DNA from 3 places in the Peribacillus sp. CSMR9 genome. Region 2 is predicted to be linked to each of the others. Evidence: riboswitches for the same ligand, from Rfam matches in the RefSeq annotation. Region 2 holds a riboswitch; each other region holds the start of a gene.

What was found. A riboswitch is a leader RNA that binds a small molecule or an ion and turns the genes downstream of it on or off. The one in region 2 is predicted to bind cyclic di-AMP.
Region 1: linked by a shared signal. The riboswitch ahead of N9I19_RS03960 (hypothetical protein) and the one ahead of N9I19_RS14725 (TrkH family potassium uptake protein) in region 2 are both predicted to bind cyclic di-AMP.
Region 3: linked by a shared signal. The riboswitch ahead of N9I19_RS17210 (cation:dicarboxylate symporter family transporter) and the one ahead of N9I19_RS14725 (TrkH family potassium uptake protein) in region 2 are both predicted to bind cyclic di-AMP.

The regions. Positions count from the first base shown of each region.
Region 1 covers NZ_JAOPHO010000003.1:172,388-176,881, forward strand. Annotated here, with positions in the region: gene kdpA (potassium-transporting ATPase subunit KdpA) at 1-1,366, opposite strand, end outside; gene N9I19_RS25160 (potassium-transporting ATPase subunit F) at 1,392-1,466, opposite strand; gene N9I19_RS03960 (hypothetical protein) at 1,658-2,026, opposite strand; cyclic di-AMP (ydaO/yuaA leader) riboswitch at 2,418-2,559, opposite strand; gene N9I19_RS03965 (Na-translocating system protein MpsC family protein) at 2,803-3,159, shown strand; partial or broken gene N9I19_RS03970 (amino acid permease) at 3,239-3,561, opposite strand; gene N9I19_RS03975 (peptidoglycan-binding domain-containing protein) at 3,753-4,238, shown strand.
Region 2 covers NZ_JAOPHO010000031.1:40,039-44,532, forward strand. Annotated here, with positions in the region: gene N9I19_RS14715 (MFS transporter) at 1-1,242, opposite strand, end outside; gene N9I19_RS14720 (hypothetical protein) at 1,700-1,891, opposite strand; cyclic di-AMP (ydaO/yuaA leader) riboswitch at 2,224-2,366, shown strand; gene N9I19_RS14725 (TrkH family potassium uptake protein) at 2,539-3,873, shown strand; gene N9I19_RS14730 (potassium channel family protein) at 3,897-4,494, shown strand, end outside.
Region 3 covers NZ_JAOPHO010000044.1:7,754-12,247, reverse strand. Annotated here, with positions in the region: gene N9I19_RS17220 (hypothetical protein) at 1-208, opposite strand, end outside; gene N9I19_RS17215 (hypothetical protein) at 497-1,279, opposite strand; gene N9I19_RS17210 (cation:dicarboxylate symporter family transporter) at 1,633-2,892, opposite strand; cyclic di-AMP (ydaO/yuaA leader) riboswitch at 3,064-3,213, opposite strand; gene N9I19_RS17205 (efflux RND transporter periplasmic adaptor subunit) at 3,415-4,494, opposite strand, start outside.

The sequences.
Region 1 (4,494 bases), on a different contig from region 2:
AAACAACCTGCGAAATCCCATGAAAACCCGGATTAGAAATAGCCGATGTGCCCATTTGTGTAGCTAAAGCAATGGCTGACGGAACTAAGATGATTAATGGATGTAAAAGGATGGCAATGGCTATTAGTTTCATTTCCCTGCCTTCAATTTTCTTACCTAAAAACTCCGGCGTTCGTCCAACCATCAACCCGGCAATGAATACAGCCATTATTGCGTACATAAGGATATTGACCGTCCCTACTCCATCACCACCAAACACACAGTTCAACATCATCTCTGCCAATGGCACTAATCCTCCAAGTGGAGTAAGAGTATCATGCATATTATTGACTGTACCTGTTGTAGCTGCTGTCGTAACGGCTGTAAAAAGGGCACTCTGTGCGACTCCAAATCGCACCTCCTTGCCTTCCATACTTCCATTCTCTTGAGAAATCCCCATTGTCTCCAATTCTGGATTTCCATTTTGTTCGCTGAAATAAGTAACACCTAAGAACACAAGGAACATTAATCCCATTGCTGAAAAAAGAATCCAACCTAGTTTCTTGTTTTTTGCCATATATCCAAACGTTAATGGAAGGGCAACAGGTATCAGAAACATTGATAAAATCTCTAATATATTGGTGAAACCATTAGGATTCTCAAAGGGATGTGCCGAGTTGACACCAAAAAATCCACCGCCATTTGTCCCTAAATGTTTAATAGACTCTAACGCAGCTACTGGCCCACGTGCAATATTCTGCTTCGCACCTTCCAATGTAGTTGCAATGGCCGTAGGATCAAGGGTTTGCGGAACCCCTTGAGATACTAGGACAAGACCGATTAAGATAGATAACGGCAGTAGTACCCGGGTGATGGAACGAATTAAATCCACATAAAAATTCCCCATACTGAACTGCCCGGTCAGGCCTCTGAAAAAAGCCATACATAACGAAAGACCGGTAGCTGGTGTCGTGAACATCAAAAATATGATGACGACCATTTGCGATAAATAAGAAAGTCCCGATTCCCCGCTGTAGTGCTGTAAATTGGTATTGGTAAGGAAGCTTACAGCAGTATTGAATGCCAATAATGGATCCATGTTGTCTATCTTACTTGGGTTACCCGGTAAAATTCCTTGAAATCGAATGATCATGTACGAAATAATAAACATGACTAAATTACTCAATAGTAGTGCCTTTACATATTGCTTCCAGTTCATATCACCGGTATTAATACCAGATAATTTATAAATGCCCCTTTCTAACCATCCAAACATCCGATCTTGTTTTGTTGTTTCAAGGGAATAAACATTAGCTAAATATTTCGCCAGTGGTATTGCCAGGATAATGACGAGTGCCAATACCAGACCGATTTGTAAAAAATCCATTTGCATTTCCTCCGTTTTGTAGCTATTAATATTTTTCCGGGTAAATTAAAGCATGAATTAAATACAACGAAAGTGCTCCAACAATAAATAATAAAAACATCGTTTCTACTCTCCTTTTTCTTCTATAACTTTGTTACAAAAATGGATAAATCCAAAAAATGTTAAGAATGAAAAAGCTGTAAGTGAAACTGATATAAGATCCATTGACGTCTCTCCTTCCAAACTATAAAAATTTCAAACTAAAATGTACTCACCCCCTTTGAGTTTCTTAAAGAAACTAGGTTCCACTTGTTAGCAGCCAGTTATAGCTGTAACATTCTGGTTTACTGAAGATGACAAAATCAGCTCCCATTTTTTATATAGACTAGAATATTGATGATCATGAGTGACAACAAACAACCTATAAGATTTGAACTCTGAAAATATTCTCACAAGATTAATTCCATCAAACAGAGAATTAGGGAATAGATAAACACAGTTATCCTGCTCTGATTTATGAACCATTTTTCCATCACATTCCTTCAGGTTTCTTGTAGGCTTAAACCATTCTTCATCATAGTCTACAGTTTCTACATTACTTGTATCCGTGTGGGTGGCCCCTATACTTTCCTTTACAGATATAAATAATTTTCCTTTTCCAACAAGCAGCACTTTTCCCATACAATCCACCCCATTAGTACTTTCTCTTATTAATTTTCAATCTGCATTCTTTCTGGGGAAGAGAAGCCTGCCAGTTGATAACATAAAAAAATAGACCAATGCTTACTCTTTCCCCATGTATGCAGCCATGCAGTAGCTATCCATATCCCCGCGTTAATAAATACGATTCACGCATCGGTTATTGGATTAATTGCAAAGCAAACATATAAAATTGGAGAAAAAGTACTCATTGGTCTACTTATCACCCAGCAAGCTTTACAGCTCTCTGTGCGATCTGTCTTCCAAGACACCTTTTCGTTTATAGGCATAATAAAAAGACCTACGGAAATGACAGGTTGCTATCTTGCTACAAACATAACAAAAAAAGCCTCCTGAATTAAGGTGGTCTTATGACCTCCTTCGCTTTAGCCGACGAAGTTAGCTGACGGGTAGGATGGCGAAAGAGTATCTCATCCCTTCTGCAAATGCAGAATTAACCCCAAAAATAGTGGGTCCTCCGTTCTCAATTTCTTGAGATTTGGCCGATATCAAATTGTTATTTATGTGGATTATTCTACGCTCATCATTAAATGTTTGTAAACCTCATAAAATCACGATATTAATTCAAAATCGATCAAATAAAGTCATTTTAGTCCGAATAAGTCATCAAAAGCTAACTTTACTTAATAATTCTAGTGATTACATTTTTTTTATAGGTTTGTAAACTTACATTGACAATAACTAAGGTTGGGCATTATGATAAATCCCATAAATTCCCGAGATAAAATGGAGGCATTATGTTAAATCCAAAAAAGAAACTTGAAGCAGAAATAAGTGCAGCATTTATTAAGTTCCAGCGTGATCTGATAGGCAGAGGACCACAGGAAGCAAAAACATATATAATTAATGACATGTTGATTACTCGTTTTAAAGGGGTCCTGACTGTGGAAGAAAAGCATCTTGTCAGTCACAATTCCGGCAAAAAACTTGTAAAAAAAATGCGCTCGCTTCTTCGTGAAATGTACACTAAGGATTACGAAAAAATAGTTGAAGATCATACTGGATGTAAAGTTCTTTCTTCCCATAGTGATATTAGCACTAAAACAGGTGAAAGAATTGAAGTTTTTATACTGGATAAAGATTTAGAGAGGTAATTAGAAACCATCAAATAATACTGTTTAAGTTACATGAATTATCATTTTTATAAAATTTTTATATATATTTTAGGTTAGAAGGCTCGCATGTTGTAGGTCGCAACAGATCGCCAACAGCTTCATAGTGCTTTCTAATTCGATGAAAGGTTAAAATAATGATAGGTAGAAATACCAATACCTACAAAACCTGTGAAATTTAGTAAAAAAGAACATCATTGTGATGATAAAGTTAATTAACCCGCCAATTGAATTAATAATTAGTTTTGGAATCCAACCTTTAGGTTTTTCTCTAACCCATTTAAGCATCATTCCTGTTTGGGATAAGGGAAAAGGGATAAATACTCCAACAGCGTAAAGAGGTATCAGATGATCTGTTTCTCCTTTGAACACAATGATTAAGAGCTAGCATCTTCTTTTTAAGCTTTAAGGATTTTCTCTATTGTTCGTACAACTTATCCAATTTTGTGGTCCTACTGGTGACTATGATTGTTTAGCATTTTCAAAATAAACAGGACATTTGTCGGAAGGGGAATTAAAAATCTAAGGGGAACTAGTAAGGTGTATTGAATATACAAAAAAAGGGAGATGGCGCTTTGAAGAAATTACTTACCTGTTTGATAGTATTAACAATAGCCCTGGGGATATCTTTTTCCACCGCTTCAGCATCTGCCGGAGGATTTCACCACCCGCAAAGCTGGGATAAAAACTCGATTTTGCGGAAGGACACTCATGGGGTGGAAGTCAAAAATATGCAGTATATCCTCAATGTCATGGGTTTTTATACTGATTCAGCAGTGGTTGACGTTGATGGGATTTTTGGGCCGAAAACCGAAGCGGGTGTAAAGAAATATCAAAAAGAAAACCATCTGAAAGTGGATGGTGTGGTTGGCCCCAAGACGTGGGACAGTTTCTCGCAATATATTAAAAAGAATGGCGAGAACACCTATGGAGCAGGCGGGTACATGGGTCTCAGAATCAAATGGAAGTACGACGATTCTTCTTATACATCAGGCTCAAAAGCCTATATTTACGGTAATGGAGATACATTAAGTGACCAATATCGCCTGTATGCGAATTAAAAACTCAGGCAAGAGGCCCTTTATTAGTTAAATGAGGCTAAAAGATAGGTCCTCCGCTTCTAAGCGATGTCTATGAAAGAGAGAGGGATAATTCTTTTAAAATTCTCCTTTCTATTAGTTTCAGGTTAATTGTAAAAAGCCGATGATTCCTACGAAAGAATCATCGGCTCTATTCATTCAGAACTATGCGCTTTCCTCCAACCTAATTTGAAGGAAATAAGATTAACCTTTACTTAAGACAAGAGATCATAAGGTT
Region 2 (4,494 bases):
TTTGACCTCTGCCTTTCCAACCTGATAATACCTGCTCTTCGAGGCCTTCATACTAAGCATGGACAATAAAATGGATATAGCAAACATGAGCATTGAACCTGAAATCACCACGAACCGAATCGAAATGAAATGAGCTGAAACACCGACAATTGCGGTAGTGATGATGATCAATAAAGCTTCTAACAAGCCAAAAACACTTCCGACCCTGCCCATGATTTCCACAGGAATATTATTTTGATAAAAGGTTTGAAAGCCTGTATTGGCAAAAGCCAGAGAAAAGGCAATGATGAAGAAACCGATGGCGGCCAATGAAAAGGAATTCGAAAAGGCATAGATCATATAACCTATCGAGACAAATAAAGATCCAAGACTAATCATGTACGAGATTTGCACTTTACTGATGAATACGGCATTTACTATGGCACCCGCAATGATGCCTGCCCCGGCGATGCTTACAAGGAATCCGTAATCGCTGTCCGACAAAAGGAGTATGGCCTTGGCAAACGCTGCTTCTTGGGAATCGATGGCCGTTTCCATCACCACCATGCAGCTGAATAAGAAATAAATGAGCATGATATAGGAAGATTTCCGGCTGAAATCCAGGACGATGCCCCAATCCTTTTTCATGATGGTCCAAGACAGGTAATGACTGGATTTTCCAAGGGGATGATCCTTTTCAAAATTAGGCATGAATAGAGTGATGATACCGGATAATAATAAGGCAGCCGCGTTAATATAAATGGCTAAAACCGGTGTACCGATTAAGAAAAGGATACCCGCTATCGCTGGTCCAATCAAAAAAGCTCCAGAATCGATCAAGCTTCGTAACGAGTTAAATCGTTTCCGCTGTTCAATGGGGATTAATTTTGTTATATAAGTCCTTGATGTCGTTACAAACATGGCCTCTGCCATATTGATCACGAAGACAAGGGAATAGATGACCCAAATAGAAGAAGCCAATGGCAGCAAAGCCATGAATACCGCTCGAAATAGATCAAGTGCGATCATTAGATTCCGCTTATTGATCCGGTCGATCACGCTGCCGGCCCAAACATTCGTAAATATGGCAGCCATCGGTTTAACGATATACAGTCCAGCAACCGCCAAGGCTGAGCCAGTCATATCCAGCACGATTAAATTAAGTGCAATGAAATAAACCCAAGCACCGAAGTTGGAAATCCCGATCCCGCACAATAGAATGGAAGGATATTTCCAAGATACTAATGAATTTCTGAATGTCAACGCTTCCCCCTCCCTAGAAAGAAAATATAAAAACAATAAAAAAAAACCGTCCCCAAGAAATGCGTCTTGGGGACGGAATCAATAGAACGGTGCCAATTAATATGTCACCATTATTAATCTTATGCCGTATTGCATTAACAGCATGCAATAACTATGCACTATAACGGGAACTCCCTTTAAGCTTCAATACATCCCAGTTACTCCTTTCCAGTTTACCAAGCGCACTGGAAAGTTGCGTTTCATTTACTTTTTTCTCATCGGAATCACATTTTCCCTAAACTTTAACATTAATGGTCTAATTTTGTAAACGTTATAATTTTCAAAACAAAAAAACTCATTCAAAATTAAATGAGTTTGAAAGCAAAACAAGATAGGAATTTTTCGCTCAGCGTTCCCGAATAAGACACAGGAATGACATAATTGAATACCGTTAAATGAATGTTTGGATTCAGCTGATTTACTTTAGGGAAAACAATTTTAATAACGGATTCTTTTTCTTATCCGTTATCCTTAACTCATTCATTATGATTTGGTCCTCATGATCGGCTATCCATTTCCTTAGTGCATCTTTATCCTGGCATTGTGTTAAATATGTCTGGCCACCCTTGCCTGTAGCGTTAATAACATATCTATTGAACGTCTTCTCCATAATTGCCCGCCTTTTTTATAAAATGTCTGAAACCTTTAAATACGAATGCAATGACTTTTTCTTTATGCTTTTCAAAAGAAAAATAATTTATATATATTAATAACATTGATTGGCAATGACCTGTTCAGCTAGAAAGTGTTGAATCAAGTACACCGAAACTGTTATCATAATCGGATTAATCGAACCTATCATAATGTGCTAACTAATATTTGTCAATACGTTTTATCAATGTAAATAAAACGTAAATTTTCAGTTTTATTAAAGAAATATTTTTTTACAATTTAGGGGTTTACAACTACTAAATGTTGGGAGTAGAATACGTTTATCAATTTAATACATTTCGGCCAAAACTCAAAGGAATTGAGTACGGAGGACCCAATCATTTGGGGTTAATTCTGCCATGCAGAAGGGATGAGATCAGCTCTTTCGCCATCCTACCCGTCAGCTAACTTCGTCGGCTAAAGCGAAGGAGGTCATAAGACCGCCTATTTCGGGAGCTATTTTTTCACGCTTTTTGTGACAAAATAGCTGTTCGATGTTTACGGAGGTCTTTTTATTATGCTTAAAAAGGATTTGATAACAGGATTGATGGTTAAGATATTCATACAGTTTTACACATGTCATTTTAAGGTAGGGATGATCAATTGATAAAAGCAAAAAATTTATTCGATCCGCCAAAAATCCTTGTACTCGGCTTTGCCACCCTGATACTTATTGGGGCCTATTTGCTGACCCTGCCGATTTCTACTGAAAATGGGAATGGCCTTGCTTTTCTGGATGCTTTATTCACCTCAACCTCCGCTACATGTGTAACAGGACTTGTCGTAGTGGATACGGGAACGACCTTCACCACCTTTGGTGAATTGGTCATCTTAACACTGATTCAGATAGGCGGCTTAGGATTCATGTCATTTGCGACGTTTTTCTTTTTCCTTTTAGGCAAAAGGATTTCTTTAAAAGGCAGGTTACTCTTGCAGGAATCCTTAAATAATCTTTCCATGGCAGGTATAGTCAAGTTAGTAAAACGGCTTTTAATTTTCACGGCCATCATTGAAGGCATGGGTGCCCTTATCTTATCGATTCGCTTTTCTTTTGACATGCCAATCGGCAAAGCGATCTATTACGGGGTTTTTCATTCCATATCGAATTTCAATAATGCCGGTTTTGATTTAATGGGAGAATTCAAGAGTTTGACCCCTTATGTATCGGATCCATTCGTAACCCTTACGGTCGCCTTCCTGATCACGTTTGGCGGAATAGGTTTTATCGTGATGAATGAACTATACGAATATCGTGATACCCATCGTTTATCCGTACATACGAAGGTTGTTCTGATGACTAGCCTGACACTTACAATCGCCGGCGCAATTTTAATCTTTTTATTCGAGTTCGGTAATGCCAAGACATTGCAGCCTTTATCTTTCATGGGTAAAACGTTATCGTCTCTATTTCAATCGGTTTCACCAAGGACGGCCGGCTCCAATACGCTGAATATCCCTGATTTGACTCAACCCACATTACTGCTCATCATTTTCTTGATGTTCGTTGGGGCTTCACCCGGATCGACTGGCGGCGGGATTAAAACAACCACATTTGCGACGCTTATCGGAACGGTCTGGTCACAGATTAAAGGAAAGGGTGATGTGGTATTATTCCGTCACCGCATTATAAGTGAAACGATCTTTAAAGCATTATCCGTTACATTCATTGGCGTATTCATGGTTTCAATCATCTCCATTCTGCTGACCATCACTGAAAGCGGAAGTGACTTCTTGATGATTTTATTTGAAGCCACTTCAGCATTTGCCACCGTGGGACTTTCAATGGGTTTGACCCCCGAATTATCACCGGTTGGCCGGATGCTCATCATTTTCACGATGTTTGCAGGCCGTGTGGGTCCTTTGACTTTGGCCTTTGCCATCGCTATGAGGCGCAAACCAGATCCGTTCCGACGTCCAAAAGGGAAAATCATGATTGGTTAAACATAAATGAAGGAGTGTAAAAGATGGGAAAAAGACAATATGCCGTGATTGGTTTAGGCAGATTCGGAACCAGTGTGGCCCATAGATTATATACGGCTGGCCAAGAGGTATTGGGTGTTGATATTAGCGGGGAAAGAGTCGAGAATGCGGAACTGAGCGTTACCCATGCAGTCATTGCGGATACGACTGAAGAAGAGACATTGAAATCCATTGGAATCCGCAACTTCGATTGTGTCATCGTAGCCATCGGAATTGATATGCAATCAAGCATTTTAACTACCTTGCTTTTAAAAGAGCTTGGAGTCAAAAAGGTGATTGCCAAGGCCCTTAATAAAAATCATGGTCAGGTGCTCACTAAAGTTGGAGCCGACTGGGTCATCTATCCTGAGAGGGATATGGGGGAACGGGTCGCGAACCAGCTTCTGTCCCCTAACATGCTGAACTATATTGAACTCTCTAAAGAATACAATATCGAGGAAATCATAGTCCCCATGAGCATGAAGGGAAAAAGCCTCAGGGAGCTGGATTTACGCGCAAAATATAATATCAGCGTCATTGCCATCGTGAGTAATGGGGAAATTATCATAGCACCATCACCCGATCAGGATATCCATGAAAAAG
Region 3 (4,494 bases), on a different contig from region 2:
CCATTCGGGCATTTACAGGCTGTTTTTTACACATATTTTTAAATTGCATTTTCATTTGATACCCTTCGACCGTCATTTTCATCGATACCTTACAGCCTGTTAATGCGGGGAAAAGCGAAACTTCCATCATTGGTTCTTTTCCAATGATTACCACCAGCGGAACACAGGCTAGATTCGCCACGTCCTGTGGCAACACCTGTGCTTGCATATCCTATGCGTCGCATTCGGGCATTTACAGGCTGTTATTTTTAAATTGCATTTTCATTTGATACCCTTCGACCGTCATTTCCATCGATACCTTACAGCCTGTTCACGCGGGGTAAAGCGAAACTTCCATCATTGGTGCTTTTCCAATAAGGAATATAGGCCAAAGCCACAACTCCCTGTCTCCTGTGCGTCGTCCTCCCTTATCTTTTATGCAATAGATAGTAAGTCTTACACCTAAAAAAAAATCAAAGATATCAAATAATCCAATCCACGCATCCGAAAATTGGGATCAGGATAATGATTCATTTTTTATAACACTTTCCCATACTTTTTCTTTTCGATTAAAGGTGATAAAAACATCCGGCTCCTTAATATTTCTATCCGAAAAGTCATCATGCATCTCATCCATATTTAAATAATCCCCTACCACCCATGCCGGTATCTCAATCTTCGTTCTTGAGTACTTGACATGCCGAAAGGAAAAAATGAGCCCCTCTGCCATAATATGAGCCAAAGAAGAAATGATTTCTGCAGGAATGGCCGTCAACTCTCTTTTCTTTCTGATTCCAAGCCACGTCCTCTCCACTTTTAACGGCTCCAGCTTTAGCGGAATCAGGCTCCCTAACATCATATAATATGTAGAAAGTGAACGAAAATAAATTTTGTTGAACCAGCCATCATCCTGGGCAAGGTACACAAATTGATTATTCAATTTACGGAAAAATGGAGGATCCAGATGGGTTTTTGCATGCCCTAAATATAAAAGTTCAGCTAATTCCCTTCCATCCAATTCATCCAGCCCTTCCTCTTCTTCAAAATCAATCCAACAGAAATCTCCATATGCCCGGACATTTTCTTTAACGAGCTTTGCAATATCCTCAGATGAAGCGCTATCAAGCAGGACATTCAAATTGTATTCCCCACCATCGAATTGATGTTTCAATAATAAGATGGAATCCAAGGTATATGGCAGCGAATAGACAAATTCGCGAAAATTGAGTCCATTAAAAAGGACAAACCGTTCGGAAGCCTGCATATGCATATATAAGATATCATTGTTATCATTCTTCATAACCTGATCCCCTCCGAGCTCTCAATCAATAATGTTATTTTATCAAACTTTTGGCTTTTCAAGTAAGTTATATAACCCAGAATATTATTCATCATCTGCATCGTATAAATAATGTGAATACCTGAACTCTATTATCACCTAAGGTTAAGGAACGAACTCGACAATTTTAAATATCTATAATAGTGAAAAATAAAGAGTTGAAGGAATTGACGACTGATAAAATTGAATAAGGTTTTATCATTAATTCTTTTCATGAGGCAGCTTCCCTTTAAAAAACTTTTCGTTTGCAGCTTTTGGCCCGTCTTTTCAAACACAAAAAATCCAGAGTGACATATCACTCTGGATTTTTTGTATTAAGAAACTTGTTCTAATTCTTTATCGGAAGGAGGGTTGAATTGACCTTCCCATTTAGAGATGACGATTGCTGCAAGTGAATTACCGATAACGTTTACTACTGTACGTCCCATATCAAGAATACGGTCGATACCGGCAATAAATGCTAAACCTTCAATAGGAATACCAACTGTTCCTAATGTCGCTAAAAGAACTACGAAGGATACACCTGGTACACCCGCAATACCCTTAGACGTGATCATTAACACTAACATTAGCGTAATTTGCTCATAAGCACTTAAATCGATTCCGTACATTTGAGCGATGAAGATAGCTGCCAACGCTTGGTATAATGTTGAACCATCAAGGTTAAAAGAGTATCCAGTCGGAATAACAAATGTAGCTATATGTTTCGGACATCCCGCTTTTTCCATTTTTTCCATAAGTTTCGGAAGAACCGCTTCTGAACTTGCTGTAGAGAACGCAAGTATCAATTCTTCTTTTAGAAGTTTAATCAATGTAAAGATATTGAATCCTACAAATTTTGCAATAAGACCCAGAACGACAATTACAAAGAAAATCATTGTTCCGTATACAGAAAGCGCTAACTTACCTAACGGAATTAAAGATTCCAAACCGAACTTGGAGATGGTCACACCGATTAGTGCAAATACCCCAATAGGAGCAAATTTCATGACCATATTAGTTAGGTAGAACATTCCTTCTGCTGTACCTTGGAAGAAACGGAATACTGGTTTACCTTTTTCACCGATCGCGGCAATACTAAGTCCAAATAATACGGAGAAGAAAATAATCGCTAACATATCGCCTTGTACCATAGCTTGTACTGGATTGGATGGTACAATGTGAACAAGTGTATCTACAAACGATTCATGCTGCTTAGTTTCTGCTGTATCAACATAAGTGGAGATATCAGTTTTTTCCAGATGATTCATATTTACGCCAGCACCAGGCTGGATGATATTAGCGGAAATTAAACCAACAGCAATCGCAATCATAGTTACCGCCACAAAGTATGAAAGTGATTTAGCTCCTAGTTTACCTACTGCTTTTAAATCACCTACACCCGCAACTGCAACGATAAGGCTTGATACAATGATTGGCACAACAATCATTTTAATCATTCGTAGGAAAATGTCTCCGAATGGCTGTAAAAAGTTTTGGGCCGTCTCATTACCATAAAAAATGGCACCAACGATAATCCCTAGAATTAAACCAATGAAAATTTGGCTAGCTAAACTTAACTTGAATTTCTTCATATACTTTCCTCACCTTCCATAAAGTCTTTGATGCAAAAACGTTTTGTCTCGGTAAGGGAAACAAGATACTAATAGAAAGAAAGTAATTTTTCTTTTTTGAAAAACTCTGTCTTTACGCCGAAAAAAAAGACACTTCATGTGTCGATTTCATATTAGCGTGAATATTCACACATGTTCCCTTAAAGACGCTGACGAGGTTAGCTGTCGGGTTAGGAATTGGAAACACAATTTGCCCTTTCATTTCTGAATTCACCCCTAGTGGATTAAAATCCACAAAAATGGTTCCCCCGTTCTTGGAATAAGATTAAGCGAGTTAACTTATAATAAAATATTATACTAAAAAGGTTAATCTGTAAATGTTTATTCTCATCCATTTTAGAAAAAGCCTTTAAATATATCTGAATATTCTGCATTCTAGATGATTTCACCAAGTATTACACTTCCCGATTTTTAGTCATTTAAGCTATATGGATATATAAATAATAACTAATTTGACATCCCCTTTCTTTATGAAAGAAGCAGTTATTTTTCCAAAATGCCAAGTAACAGATACCTTACTTTTTCCCTAGAGGTAAATTTTTTATAAGTTGCAGTTTTCACTTTTTCAAATTGAATTGGGGTAATAAAATAAGAATGGTTCTTCGCTACCCTATTCGGTTCTAGCAGGATGACATCACCTACTGTCGGTCCCTTTATTAGTTCCTGCTTACCTTCTGCTTTAAGCCCTTTTGAAATGTAGTGTTTATCCACATAGCCTTTTTTAGTCAATTTGTAGACATGCGGCTTTTTTTGGTAATGCACTGCCTCTATGGGAATGGCGGGTACACCAGCTTTCTCATTGGTTATTACAGCAAGGTTGACTTTGGATCCCACCAACAAAGATTCGGTTTCTTCACCCTCCGGTTCGATTAAAGCCTGAAATGGAAATCTGTTATCCCTTTTTAGTGACGGCTCTTCTGCTGGATAGGAATGGATACGGCCTATCGTTCCTTTCAATGACTTTTTTAAATCAGAGGAACTTGCTTTTATAGTCATGCCCACTTTAGCTTTTTTCATCTCCTCTTCGGAGAAATTACCTTCAATTGCCATATTTGTCGAAACGATGGATATAATGGGGTTTTTCAGGTTTTTATTGATATTTTTAACTACACCATCAGCTTCACTCGTCGTTACAATCGCGCTAGCCTGCTCCTCAATTGAACTTAATTTAGCATCAAGCATTTTCACTTTTTCATTCAAACTGTTTTTTTCGAGTTCTTGCTTGTACATTTCTTGCTCAATGTTGCTTTTAATAAGATCTGAAGAGCTTGTTGTTATATTAATATCCAAGTTATTTTTCACCGATTCATCAATGACCGCTTTATCAGGATCACGGGTCAGGGCCCCTTGAGAAGCCCTTAACTTCCTAATATATTCGTCAATCCCTACAATTTCTCCCTCTGCAGCAGTTTTCTCCGCTTCCAAATTCGCTTTAAGTGCATCAAGTTCGGTTGTCGTATACTCAAACAACGAGGAGCCAGCCGCTACAGCATCCCCCTCTTTTACAAGGAATTTCTTAAAATCATTTTTCTTGGTTTCAAAATAGATATCGTACTCTTCTAC